Regions from separate parts of the Mesorhizobium sp. XAP4 genome, predicted to be linked through region 1. Evidence: riboswitches for the same ligand, from Rfam matches in the RefSeq annotation. Region 1 holds a riboswitch; each other region holds the start of a gene.

Region 1 (4,274 bases):
CGCCCGTTGACGCCTTCGGCATCAATCTCGGGAAGCCTGACCGCTCCTGTGTTCTCGAACACAGGAGCCACCTCTTCCTTGTCGTCCGGCAGCGCCAGCCATGTCTGCAGGCCGGATACCGACATCGGCGCGCCACGCAGTTCCTCCGGCGTACGCTCCGAATGGACGATGCCGCGGCCGGCGGTCATCAAATTCACGTCGCCGGGCTGAATGACCATTTCGGTGCCGAGGGAGTCGCGGTGCCGGATCTTGCCGTCGAACAGATAGGTGACCGTCGACAGTCCGATATGCGGATGCGGACGGACGTCCAGCGCCTGGCCGGCCCGCAGGATCGCGGGACCCATGCGGTCGAAGAAGATGAACGGACCGACCAACCGCCTTTTTGCCGTTGGCAGGGCACGGCGCACCTGAAAACCACCGATGTCCTTGGCGTTCGGAACGACCATCAATTCGATCTGATCGCTGGCGAACGCATCGCCCACCTCAGGGTCTTTCCCGGGGAAGAAGCTCATGGACTCTCCTTGTCGGTGGTCGAAGGCCGCCTGGCCGCATCAGGCAAAGCGGATGGCCGCCTTTGCCCGCAGCTTGGCCGCCACCTCTTCGCGATTGCGCGGATGCTGATGGGTTTCCAGGGAATCGAGCAGTTCGCGCGCCGAGGCCGCGATGGCGTCGACGGCATGATCGAAGGCGTGCTGGTTCTGCTTCGAGGGTCGCGTCGTTCCGCTCAGCTTGCGGACGAACTGAAGGGCCGCGTCGCGCACCTCGTCATTGGTTGCCGGCGGATCAAAATTGAACAGGGTCTTGATGTTTCTGCACATCGCTTCCGTATCTCCTCTTGTCCTTGAGCTGTTTCAATCGCAACGAGTTATAGCCTCGATCATGATCATGTCCAAAAACCGGTGAGGCGAGGCCATCGTTCGGACCGGCCTCAATCTGCGTCGAGCGGCTCCGTTCCAACCGGCTTGCCGTCGCGCGACAGCCTGATCTTCTCGACCTTGTCCTCGGCGGCCTTCAGCAGCCGGTCGCAATGCGCCTTCAGCGCCTCGCCACGTTCATAGATCCTGATCGACTGGTCGAGCGGCACGTCGCCACGCTCCAGATCATCGACGATCTTCTCCAGCGCATCGAGTGCCTGCTCGAAGCTCATCGCCTTGACGTCTTCGTTGGTCTCACCAGCCATCATTCATCCTTTCATCAGTCGCCCGACATGGGCGGCGACCGAAAATGCCAATCCCTGCAGATCGTAGCCGCCCTCGAGCAGGCTTACGAGCCGGTTGCCGCTGTGGCGTGCCGCGCGCTGCATCAACTGGCCGGTCGCCCAGTCGAAATCATCCTCGGTCAGATTGATCTCGGCCAGCGGATCGCGGTGGTGCGCGTCGAACCCAGCCGAAATGATGATCAGGTCGGGCGCGAAATTGTCGAGCGCGGGCAGGACGCGCGACAGGAAGGCATCGCGAAATACTTCGCTGCCGGTCTGCGGCGCCAGCGGTGCGTTGACGATGTTGCCGGCGCCCGTTTCGGTCTTCGCTCCGGTGCCGGGATAAAGCGGCATCTGGTGTGTCGAGCAATAGAGCACCGAGGGATCGTCCCAGAAAATATCCTGCGTGCCATTGCCGTGATGCACGTCCCAGTCGACGATGGCAACGCGCTCGACACCGTGTTTCTTCTGCGCATAACGCGCCGCGATCGCCGCCGTGTTGAACAGGCAGAAGCCCATGGCCGTGGTCTTTTCGGCATGATGGCCGGGCGGCCGGGCGGCGACGAAGACGTTGTCGGCGCGGCCCGAAAAGACATCATCGACGGCGGCGTTGGCGGCGCCGATCGCGGTGATCGCCGCTTGCCAGCTCTTCGGACTGGCAGTGGTGTCGGCATCGATGCGGGCAATGCCTTCGTCGGGAATGGCGGCGCGCACGCGGGCGACGAAATCGGCGGGATGCGCGTAGAGGATGGTGGCCTCGTCGCCTTCCGGCGCCTGGATACGATCGAGCCCGGCAAAGGCTTCCTCATCGAGCACGCGCTCGATGGCGCGCAAGCGGTCGGGCCGCTCGGGATGTCCGGGCGGCGTGAGATGCTCGAGGAAGATCGGATGCGTGTAGAGACGGGTGGTCATCGTCCTAATCTAGTGACCCGGATCGACAAAGGCCATGCACGGGCGGCCGATGACTGGGGAAAATCGCGCCTGCGTCCATTCGCGTCGCCGCGGGCATTGGCCTCGCCGGCGCTTCGGCGTAAGGTCCCTGGGTACTGCCTGGTGCCCGCCGCAAGCGGGAGAATCGGGAACACGGTTGAATTCCGTGGCGTGCCCAACGCTGTGAGGGGGACCGCGCCGGTAAATGCCACTGTCGATGACGGGAAGGCACCGGACGCGGGTTGATCCCAAGCCAGAAGACCGGCCTGGCAGGCATCGTCATCCGCATGGTCGGGCGGATGGCATCAGAGCGACGTGCGTCCATTTGGACGCACAAAGTACGCTCTGACCGTTTTGAATCTGCAATCGCAAGGGGACAAGCGATGCCGGAACATATGACCGCTGCCATTGACGATGGATTCGACCAGAATGCGCGCGATGCGGTCTATCGCGCCATGTTCACGCGGCGCGACGTGCGCAGCCATTTCCTGCCCACCGCGATCGATGACGACGTGCTGGCGCGGCTGCTGCTTGCCGCTCATCATGCGCCATCGGTCGGCTTCATGCAGCCATGGAATTTCATTGTCATTCGTGACATCGAGCGACGCGAAAGGGTGCGCGACCTGTTCCTGGCCGCGCGCGAGCAGGAACTGCCGGCGATCGAGGCGGAAAAACAGGCGCTGTACCGCAAGCTCAAGCTGGAAGGCATCTGCGAAAGCGCGCTCAACATCTGCATCACTTGCGACCGGCAGCGCTCGAAAGGTTCGCCGCTGGGACGCTGGCACAATCCGGAGATGGATCTCTACAGCACCGTCTGCGCGGTGCAGAATTTCTGGCTGGCCGCGCGTGCCGAGGGCGTTGGCGTCGGCTGGGTGAGCATCATCGAGGCTGAGGCGCTGAAGCGGCTGTTGGCCATTCCGGATCACGTAACGCCAATCGCCTATCTCTGCGTCGGCCGTGTTTCCGAGTTCGCTTCCAAACCGGACCTTGAAACGCATGGTTGGGGACGGCGGCTGCCGCTGCCGGAACTGATCATGAGCGAGACGTTTTCCGGGCAAGGCGAGACACAGCTCAAGTCCACCGTGGCGCGCCTCAACACCGTTTCTGCCTCACCAGACACCATCTGCCCGGCCGATCAGGGTGTGGCGCCGGCCGTACCCCAGCGCGAACCGCCGAAGGAGGCGAGCGCCTTGTCCTTGAGCTCCCTGAACTTCGACGACGCCTCGGCCAGCCGGGCGTCCCAGGCCGGATCCGGCACCTGGCCCGCGATGGTCTTGAAATAGACCTGCATCAGGCAAGCGATGGCGAAAGGCTCGATGAAGGCCGCCTTGAACGCCCAGGCGAAGACGATGGCGAGCACGAAAGCCCAGCCGGCGAGCTGGCCAGGCATCAGGAACAGAATCGCACCAGCAGGCGCCAGCATCATCAGAAAGATGACGAACGAAACGCCCCACATGATGACCGCCAGCCAGACGGCGTTCTTGACCATGACCTTGCCGTTCTGGGCATAGAGCACGACGCCTTGGCGCGCCGTCTCGAAGGGTGAGGCTGAATTGATGCGGATGTTGTAGCCGAGGATGATCTCGTCGACATAGGTCAGCGACAGGCGGATCACCGTGTTGATGAAGGAGACCAGGCCGCTCAGGCCCGGTATAGGCAGGAAGGCGGCGATGCCGCCGAGCAGGCCGGTGATGGCGCGGATGGCACCCTTGACGAGTTGGTCGACGACGAAAAGGATGTTGGCCTCGGCAAAACGCTGGGTCACGATATCCCTGGCGTAGGCGATCTGGTCCTGACCGCCGGGAATGTCGCGGCCGTCGATCAGATGAACCATGACGGCGATGTGGCCGGCCTTGACGATATAGAGGATGTATTCGCGGATCCAGTAGACCGCGATCGAGACGATGCCAAACCCGACCACGCCGCCCCACAGGGCAAAGGACATGGGCCCGTCGGGATCGGTGGAGATATGGCCGACGCCATAGCCGACCGAGGCTCCGGTGCCGCTCGCCATGATGTAGGCCAGCGTGATGCCGAAATAGACGATCATACGAAAGACGATGAACGGCCAGGTCCGCATCATGATGGACACCGACCGGCCGATCTCGAAATCCCACATGTGCCCCGAATCTCCGCCTCAGAGATG
Region 2 (4,274 bases), on a different contig from region 1:
TGAACTGGACGACACCGACGCGCTTGCCGTAGCCGAGCATCCGCAGCGCCAGCCCGAAGGCGGCCGTGGTCTTGCCTTTGCCCGGGCCGGTGTTGACGATGAGCAATCCCTTCTCGACCGTCTTGCTCGCCACCTCGGCATCCTGCACCGCCTTGCGCTTGGCCATCTTGGCGCGGTGGCGCTCTTCGTCCTTATTGTCGATATCGGTCATATCATTTCACCTTGAGCGGCAGCCCCGCCACCATCAGCAGCACCGTATCGGCAATCGCCGCGACCTTCTGGTTGAGCCGGCCGGCGGCATCGCGAAAGCGGCGCGCCAGTGCATTGTCCGGCACGATGCCTTGGCCGACTTCATTGGACACCAAGAACCAGGGTCCGCGCGGCCGCGACAGCACCTCCGCCAATCGCCGGCATTCAAGGTCCAGATCGTGTTCGGCCAGCATATGGTTGGTCAGCCACAGCGTCAGGCAGTCGACAAGCACCGGCCGATCGTCCGGCAAGGCGGCAAGCGCGCCGGCGAGATCGAGCGGTGCGTCGATGGTCGTCCAGCCTTCGCCGCGCCGCGACCGGTGCAACGCGATGCGCTCACGCATCTCGTCATCATAGGCTTGCGCCGTGGCGATATAGGTCCAGGGCGGCGGCAAGGCGGTCGCCAAAATTTCGGCGTGCGCGCTCTTGCCGGAGCGCGCACCGCCGATGAGAAAGGTCAGTGTCTTGCGATCAGGCAAAGCTGTCGCGCAGGCTGGTCGCGGTGCCGGTGAAGCGACCGCGCACCACACCGACGACCGCTCCGAGCACCAGCCAGAACACCAGATTGGTCACGGTCACCGCCACCACGAACTGGTGATGCAGCCCTTCCGGAATCGCCGTCTCGTAACTGTCGGGCTGCGGTGCCCCGACAACATGCGGTGCGACGATCAAAAGGACGGCAAGGATCGCCAGCGGCAGCGACTTGCGGAACGCGATCAGGCCGAGACCGGCAGCGGTTGCCGCCACCGTTGCCCACCACCAGATCTGGCGCTGGGTGAGATCGGCGGCCGGCATGGCCGGCAGTTCCGGCGGCAGGCCGAGGCCCGGTGCCAGCGTGAACACGGCAAAGCCGGCCAGGCCCCAGAACACGCCCTGGCGCCAACCACCGATGCCGCCGGCGAATTCGGAAACCGCGACCAGGATCAACCCGAAGCCGATGCCGGTGACGATGTTGGCAAGCACGCTGAAGGCGAAACGCTCGAAACCGTCTGCCGGCGCCCAGCCCTCGTCTTCCGCCGCGGCAGTCGCTTCGGCAGGGGCCGGAGCGGCTGTGCTCATGGCATTGCTATCCGTTGCTGCCGGAGCGGCATGGTCATGGTGATGCCCGCCGCCCGCCTGTTCGTAAACTTCCGCCTTCAGGATCAGCGGCACGGTCGCATAGGCCTGCATGCAGGCAAGAACGACGCCGGCCACGAGCCCGGCGATCGCCGCGATGAACACGACGTTGCGAAACAGGTTCATGATGTCAGCCCCTCGTCAGTGGCAGGGAAATGCCATCGAATGGCGATAATCGTGAGCCGCATTGTGGACCGCATCGATATGCGAGAAGCCGACAAAGCCCATCACGAAAATGCCGAGCAGCGCGGCAAGCGCGAGCTGCATGAAGCGCGACTGCGAGGAGACGGAAGCGCCGAGGGAGACGGAAGCGGTAGTCATGTCTTGTCCTTTCGCCCTCCACCCGAGGGCATCGAAGTCAGTTTCCTGTCGCCGGCAGGTCTCCTGGCTCACGGATCAGCGTCCTTCCCCACCTTCCCGAAGAAAAATCTTCAGTGGCATATGGAGAGGACTACCGCACACAGTTGCGGGGGCAGCCACGGCATTGGGCGAAATCCGCCCTTACCGCATTCCCTCTTGGCTCCAAAATGGAACCGGCGACACCGGCGACTATAGGCAGAATCCTCGCGTCCGGCAAACCAAATTCCGCCGGCGACCGTTGCGAATGCGCCATGAAGGTCAAAGCGATTTCGGCAGATAGCGCCACGTCACGAAGCCGCAGACCGCCGCCAGCAGGCCAAGCGTGACGAACACCGAGCCCAGGCCGAAGAAGGCCAGCACCACCGAATAGACCAGCGGCGGCGTCAGCTCGGAAAAGTCGAGATAGGTGCGATAGACCGCCGCCATCTGCGATCTTTCATAGGAGCGCACCGAGCGCATGAAGGCGGTCGAGCCGAGCGCGTCGAGTGCAATGGTGAAGAAGGCGCCGCAGAGCAGGAAGGCGCCGGTGAGCAGCGGCACGGTTTCGCCGACGAAGCCCGCCGCCAGAAGCGCGACCGACATGGCGAAATAGGCAAATGTCATGGTCCTGCGGCCGCCAAAGCGCTTTCCCGCCTTGCCCCAGAAAATCGCCATGAACAAAAGCGCGTTGCCGGCCGAAACCAGCAGGCCGCCGGCCAGCTTGCCCTCACCCGTAATGACCATGAACAGCGGCCCATAGACGAAGAACGTCGTCCAGAAACAGGAGCGCCCAAACGCGATCAGCCAGGCCAGCCTGAGCCTGGGCTGGGCGATGAAGCGGCCGATATTGGCGAGCGGATTGGCTGGTCGCGTCTTGCCGGGACGGATCGACGGGTTGTCGCCGAGCCGGTAGGTCCAGAACAATGCCAGCAGCGCTAACGCGAACACGGCCACCGCGCCATGCGCGGCATAGACGCCGAAGCGCGTGTAGAGGAAGATGCCGAGCGTCGGCCCACCGGTCCAGGCCAGCATCGACCACGCCATGCGCAGCGATTCGGCCTGCATGAAGTCGGTCTTGCGGATGTGGTCCATGATGTAGAGGTTGAGCGTGATCGACAGCGCGCTGGCGCCCATCACCCGGCACAGCATGCCGGCCAGTTGCCCGGCAAGCGTGTCGGTGGCGAAGAACAGCGAGCCGATGGCCAGCAGGCAGGCGCCCGCCGTGTAGACCCAGCGCCGGGCGAAACGGCGGATCAGCATCGGCATGAACAATGTCACCGACAGGCCGAGCATCGCCACGACGGTGTAGAGGATCGAGACGATCTGCTCGTTGTGCAGGATCTCGTAAGCCTGGATCGGGATGACGCTCGACACCGTGGCGCGGGCGAAGGATTCGACCGCATAGAGCGAAGCGAAGGTGCGCGCGTCCGCGGCCTTGAGGGCCGGTAGCCAGATCGGATGGCGCACATGGGTGGACATTGCTTTCCCCGAAGCAGATTCACCGGGTCAAATCTGCCGTGGCGACCTCAGCGCCAATAAGAGGAAACCGACGTGCATCCGGCAAAAGCGAAGCCGGCCAAAGGCTTTCCGGCACTGGCACAATGCCGCGGCTGATCCGGCGTTATCGGCAGGGTTGCCGGTCTTCTTTTGTCCTGGGCAACCGTGATAGTCCTCCAGCGGGGCTGAATCAGAATGCGAGACCATGAGCATCCAAACGCCGACCGCACCCGTTCAGGATCGACCAAAGCGCATCGTCGCCATCGACATCGTGCGCGGCATCGCGCTGATCGCCATGGCAAGCTACCATTTCACCTGGGATCTGGAGTTCTTCGGCTACACCGATCCCGGCCTGACCGCCTTCGGCTGGTGGAAGATTTACGCGCGCTGCATCGCCTCGACCTTCCTGTTCCTGGTCGGCGTCAGCCTGTATCTCGCCCACGGCCGACAAATCCGCTGGAACGGCTTCTGGAAGCGGTTCGCCATGGTCGCCGGAGCCGCGATCGCGATTTCGGTCGTTACCCGCATCGCCACTCCGGACGGCTTCATCTTCTTCGGCATCTTGCACGAGATCGCGCTGGCCAGCCTGCTCGGTCTCGCCTTCCTGCGCCTGCCGGCGCTGCTGACGCTTGTCGTCGCCGCGCTCGTTATCGCCGCCCCCGTCTATCTGCGCTTCGAGGCCTTCGATCACCCATGGCTGTGGTGGGTCGGCCTGTCGGCGATCAATCCGCGCTCCAACGACTACGTTCCGCTGTTTCCGTGGTTCGGCGCCGTGCTTGCGGGCATCGCGGTGACGAAACTCGCCGCAGGTGCCGGCCTGCTTGCCAGGCTTGCCAATCTGGCGCCCGGTCGCTTGGCCAACCCGCTGGTCTTCATCGGCCGGCACAGCCTGGCTTTCTATTTGATCCACCAGCCGCTGCTGATCGGCTGCGTCTGGCTGTTCTCGCAGATCATGCCGGCGCAGGTCGAAACCCCGCAGGTGAATTTCCTCAAAACCTGTCAGCTGTCCTGCGAGCAGTCGCGCGACACCGAGTTCTGTACAAGCTACTGTGTCTGCATGCTCGATACGCTCG
Region 3 (4,274 bases), on a different contig from region 1:
TGTTGATCTCGAGGAAGAAGGGATCGTCCTCCCCCACCGGCCTGCCGGTGTTGGGATCGATGATGCCCTTGGGCTTCGGCGCGACGAGGGTGCCTGAACTGTCGTTCAATCCCATTCCAGCGCTCCTTTTTTCCATTCATAGGCAAAGCCGATGGTCAGCACCGCCAAAAAAACCATCATCGACCAGAAACCGAGCATTCCGATCTTCGAAAACGACACCGCCCACGGAAACAGGAAGGCTACTTCCAGGTCGAAGATGATGAACAGGATCGACACCAGGTAGAAACGGATGTCGAACTTCATGCGGGCGTCGTCGAACGAGTTGAAACCGCACTCGTAGGCGGAAAGCTTTTCGGGATCGGGATTGCGGTAGGCCACCAGGAAGGGCGCGGCCAGCAGCGCCAGGCCGACAACCAGCGCCACGCCTATGAACAGGACGATGGGCAGGTATGAGCTCAAGAGTGCGTTCATGCTCGGCTTTCCGTTGGCGCCAATCCACGTTGATTACAGCACCGGACCCTAATGCGGAAGCGTGACAGTTTAACCGCTGAACCGTTTTAAGGGCCTATGCTGCAACGCGGCGAGGGTTAGCGCAGCACTTCCAGCGAAGCAAGTCAAACCTTGTTCAAAACATCGACCTGGACGGCATATCGCGGCAAACTGGTCCGATCCGCTCCTGTTTGATTTCCTTCGCTTTTTACTCCACTTTTCTCTCCTGACATGAATGCTGCCAAAACCCTGCTAGCATTGGGTTGGAATCAGCCATTCGACCCTCGGTCAAAACACTTCAAAGTGATACCTGCATGAAGGAAAAGATCTCGCTCCCGATGGCCCGGCGCATCGCCCTTGCCGCCCAAGGGTTCCTCGATCCTCGCCCGACCGGCACGCCCGACCGCCGGCATTTTGCCCGCACGCTCTCCCGCACCGGCCTGTTGCAGATCGATTCCGTCAGCGCGGTGGTGCGCGCTCATTATATGCCGCTCTATTCGCGCCTTGGCCCCTACCCGCTCGCTCTGCTCGACAACGCGGCCGTGACGCGCAAGCGCATGGTTTTCGAATATTGGGCGCACGAGGCCTCCTTCCTGCCGGTCGAGACATACCCGCTGATGCGCTGGCGCATGCAGCGCGCCGAGCGGGGCGAGGAAATGTATCTGGGTCTCGCCAAATGGGGCCGCGAACACGCCGCCTACATCGAAGAGATCTACCGCGAGGTCGCCGAGCGCGGCCCGATCGCCGCTTCCGCGCTGGAGGGCCAGAAAGGTTCGGGCGGCTGGTGGGGCTGGAGCCATGCCAAACACGCCTTCGAATGGCTGTTCTGGGCCGGCCGCATCACCACGGCGCACCGCCGCGGTTTCGAGCGCTTCTATGACCTGCCCGAGCGCGTGCTGCCGCAGGCGATCCTCGATCTGCCGGTGCCGACGCCTGAGGACGCGCACCGCGAATTGCTGCGCATTTCCGCCCGCGCCCACGGCGTGGCGACTTCAAGCGATTTGCGCGACTATTTCCGCCTGTCGCCGGCCGATATGAAAGGCCGGTTGGAGGAACTGGTTGAAACGGGCGAGTTGCTGCCGGTGCGTGTCGAAGGCTGGGACAAGCCGGCCTATCTTCACCGGGACGCCCGTCTGCCGCGCAAAGTCGAGGCCCGCGCCTTGCTGGCACCCTTCGATCCGGTCGTCTTCGAGCGCTCGCGCACCGAGCGGCTGTTCGATTTCCACTACCGCATCGAGATCTACACACCGGCCGACAAGCGGCAGTATGGCTATTATGTCCTGCCGTTCCTGCTCGGCGACCGGATCGTGGCGCGCATCGACCTCAAGGCAGATCGCCCGGCCAGCATACTGCGCGTCCATGCAGCCTATGCGGAGCCCGGTGCGCCGCCTGAAACTGCTGCGGAGCTGTTCGAGGAATTGAAGCAGATGCAAGGTTGGCTCGGGCTCGAACGCATCGAAGTGACGCCTGCCGGGGATTTGGGGCCGGCGCTGGCCGACATAGCCGTGTCGTAAGCTCGCGTTGACACCGCCGCCCGCAAAAGCCTAAATCCGGTTCCAGATGGTCCCTTGCCCGCAACGGCAAGGGCTAAGAGGGAATGCGGTGCGGGGCAAAATCCCAAATCCGCGGCTGTCCCCGCAACTGTAAGCGAAGAGCCAAGGCCGAAAGCCACTGGGAGTTCCCGGGAAGGCGGCTACCCAAGGCGATGACGCGCGAGCCAGGAGACCTGCCGTCTGCGACTGTAGAATCCGATCGCCCGGCGGGTTTCCGGGCAAGGAGCCCGATCTTTGGACCACGACAGCAGTTTTTCGGCTGGCACAGCGGATATTTCGTCCGGCCATGATGATGCCTTGGCCGGCGTCACCATCATCGTCTGCGGCTCCTGCCGCAATGAGACCGGCTCCGACGCTCATCCCCGCGCCGGCGAGTTGCTGACGGACGACACGCGCCGCGCCGCCGCTGGCGACGATATCCGCATCCGCAGCGTCGAATGCCTTGGCAATTGCAAGCGGCGCCTCAGCGCCGCGATCCTGCGCGACGGTTGCTGGAGCTATGTCTTCGGCGACCTGACCGCGACCAGCGGCGCCGACCTCGTGACAGGCGCAAAGCTCTTCGCCACCTCGAAAGATGGCCTGATCCCGTGGCGTGGCCGCCCCGATAGCCTCAAGCGCGGCCTCGTGGCCCGCATTCCACCCATCGACATGCTGAAGGATTGACCATGACCACTTCCGTATCCCGCGTTCCCTGCACCGTCGTCACTGGCTTCCTCGGCGCCGGCAAGACGACGCTGGTCCGCCATCTCCTGGAAAACGCCGGCGGCAAGCGCATCGCCATCATCGTCAACGAATTCGGCGACATCGGCATCGATGGCGAGATCCTCAAGGGATGCGGTATCGACACCTGCCCCGAGGAAAACATCGTCGAACTGGCCAATGGCTGTATCTGCTGCACCGTCGCCGATGATTTCGTCCCGGCGCTCGACCAAATCCTGTCGCTGACGCCGAAGGTCGACCATATCCTGATCGAAACCTCGGGCCTGGCATTGCCCAAGCCGCTGGTCCAGGCCTTTCAGTGGCCGAGCGTGAAAAGCCGGGTGACCGTCGATGGCGTCATCGCCGTGGTCGACGGACCGGCATTGGCCGAAGGCCGCGTCGCCAACGACATGGAGGCCCTCCAGGCGCAGCGCGCCGGGGACGAGACGCTCGACCACGACGATCCGGTGGAAGAACTGTTCGAGGACCAGATCGCCTGCGCCGACCTGATCATCCTGTCGAAGAGCGACCTGATGGACGCCGCCGGCACCGCCCGCGCCAATGCCATCATTGGCGAACACTCCGCCCGCGCGGTGAAGATCGTGCCGACGTCGCATGGCAAGGTCGATCCCTCGGTGCTGCTCGGGCTCGGTCTCGCCGTCGAGGACGACATCGAGAACCGCAAATCCCATCATGACGGCGCCTTCGACCACGAGCATGACGACTTCGACACGTTCATCGTCGACATTGCCTCGATCGCCAATCCGGACGAGCTGGCAAAGCGCGTCGCCACCGTCGCCGAAGAAGAGAACGTGCTGCGCGTAAAAGGCTTCGTCGAGGTCGGCGGCAAGCCGATGCGGCTGTTGCTGCAGGCCGTCGGACCGCGCGTCAATCATTACTATGACCGTGCCTGGACCGCTGAGGATGACCGCCGTTCGCGCCTCGTCGTCATCGGCCTGAAGGGGCTGAACCGCCCGGCGATCGAGCGTATACTCGCCGGCTGATTTCGGACACGGGTCGCGATGCACATCCTCACCACGACATCCGCCTCGCTCGACGACCTCGCCGAGCCGGTCGATCTGCGGCAGACGCCGGCGGATATCGTGGCGCTGTCCTTCACCGACAGCGACCTCGCCGGACTGGCGGCGGCGTGGAGGACCGATGCCGACCGCCTGCCCTCGATGCGGCTGGCCGCACTGCGCGACCTGCGCCATCCCATGTCCGTCGACCTCTGGGTCGACAGCGTCGCCCGCCATGCCAAGATCATCCTCGTGCGCATCCTCGGCGGCTACGACTGGTGGCGCTACGGCTGCGACCAGCTTGCCTCGACCGCCCGCGAACGCGGCATAAAACTGGCGCTGCTGCCCGGCGAATGCCGCGACGAGGATCTGCGCCTGATCGAAGCCTCGACGCTGCCGCGCGAGGAGTTGGACGGCCTGCTCGACTATTTCCGCGAGGGCGGCCCGGCGAATATGAGCGCACTGGTGCGGAAATTGGCGCGGCTGGCGGGGTCGGATGCGGAAGTTATCGGCC

What was found. Region 1 has a riboswitch for cobalamin ahead of bluB (5,6-dimethylbenzimidazole synthase). Riboswitches for the same ligand answer to the same signal wherever they lie in the genome.
Region 2: linked by a shared signal. The riboswitch ahead of P3C39_RS04995 (CbtB domain-containing protein) and the one ahead of bluB (5,6-dimethylbenzimidazole synthase) in region 1 are both predicted to bind cobalamin.
Region 3: linked by a shared signal. The riboswitch ahead of P3C39_RS04835 (DUF1636 family protein) and the one ahead of bluB (5,6-dimethylbenzimidazole synthase) in region 1 are both predicted to bind cobalamin.

The regions. Positions count from the first base shown of each region.
Region 1 covers NZ_JARIXW010000003.1:415,278-419,551, reverse strand. The annotation lists gene P3C39_RS15465 (pirin family protein) at 1-512, opposite strand, end outside; gene P3C39_RS15460 (DUF2277 domain-containing protein) at 552-818, opposite strand; gene P3C39_RS15455 (exodeoxyribonuclease VII small subunit) at 929-1,180, opposite strand; gene P3C39_RS15450 (histone deacetylase family protein) at 1,184-2,110, opposite strand; cobalamin riboswitch at 2,233-2,413, shown strand; partial or broken gene bluB (5,6-dimethylbenzimidazole synthase) at 2,416-3,141, shown strand; gene P3C39_RS15440 (hypothetical protein) at 3,264-4,247, opposite strand.
Region 2 covers NZ_JARIXW010000001.1:996,722-1,000,995, reverse strand. The annotation lists gene cobO (cob(I)yrinic acid a,c-diamide adenosyltransferase) at 1-211, opposite strand, end outside; gene cobU (bifunctional adenosylcobinamide kinase/adenosylcobinamide-phosphate guanylyltransferase) at 213-728, opposite strand; gene P3C39_RS05000 (CbtA family protein) at 721-1,491, opposite strand; gene P3C39_RS04995 (CbtB domain-containing protein) at 1,507-1,686, opposite strand; cobalamin riboswitch at 1,722-1,918, opposite strand; gene P3C39_RS04990 (MFS transporter) at 1,984-3,183, opposite strand; gene P3C39_RS04985 (DUF1624 domain-containing protein) at 3,407-4,274, shown strand, end outside.
Region 3 covers NZ_JARIXW010000001.1:964,111-968,384, reverse strand. The annotation lists gene P3C39_RS04850 (NADH-quinone oxidoreductase subunit B) at 1-115, opposite strand, end outside; gene P3C39_RS04845 (NADH-quinone oxidoreductase subunit A) at 106-471, opposite strand; gene P3C39_RS04840 (winged helix-turn-helix domain-containing protein) at 804-2,003, shown strand; cobalamin riboswitch at 2,034-2,238, shown strand; gene P3C39_RS04835 (DUF1636 family protein) at 2,277-2,705, shown strand; gene cobW (cobalamin biosynthesis protein CobW) at 2,708-3,745, shown strand; gene cobN (cobaltochelatase subunit CobN) at 3,764-4,274, shown strand, end outside.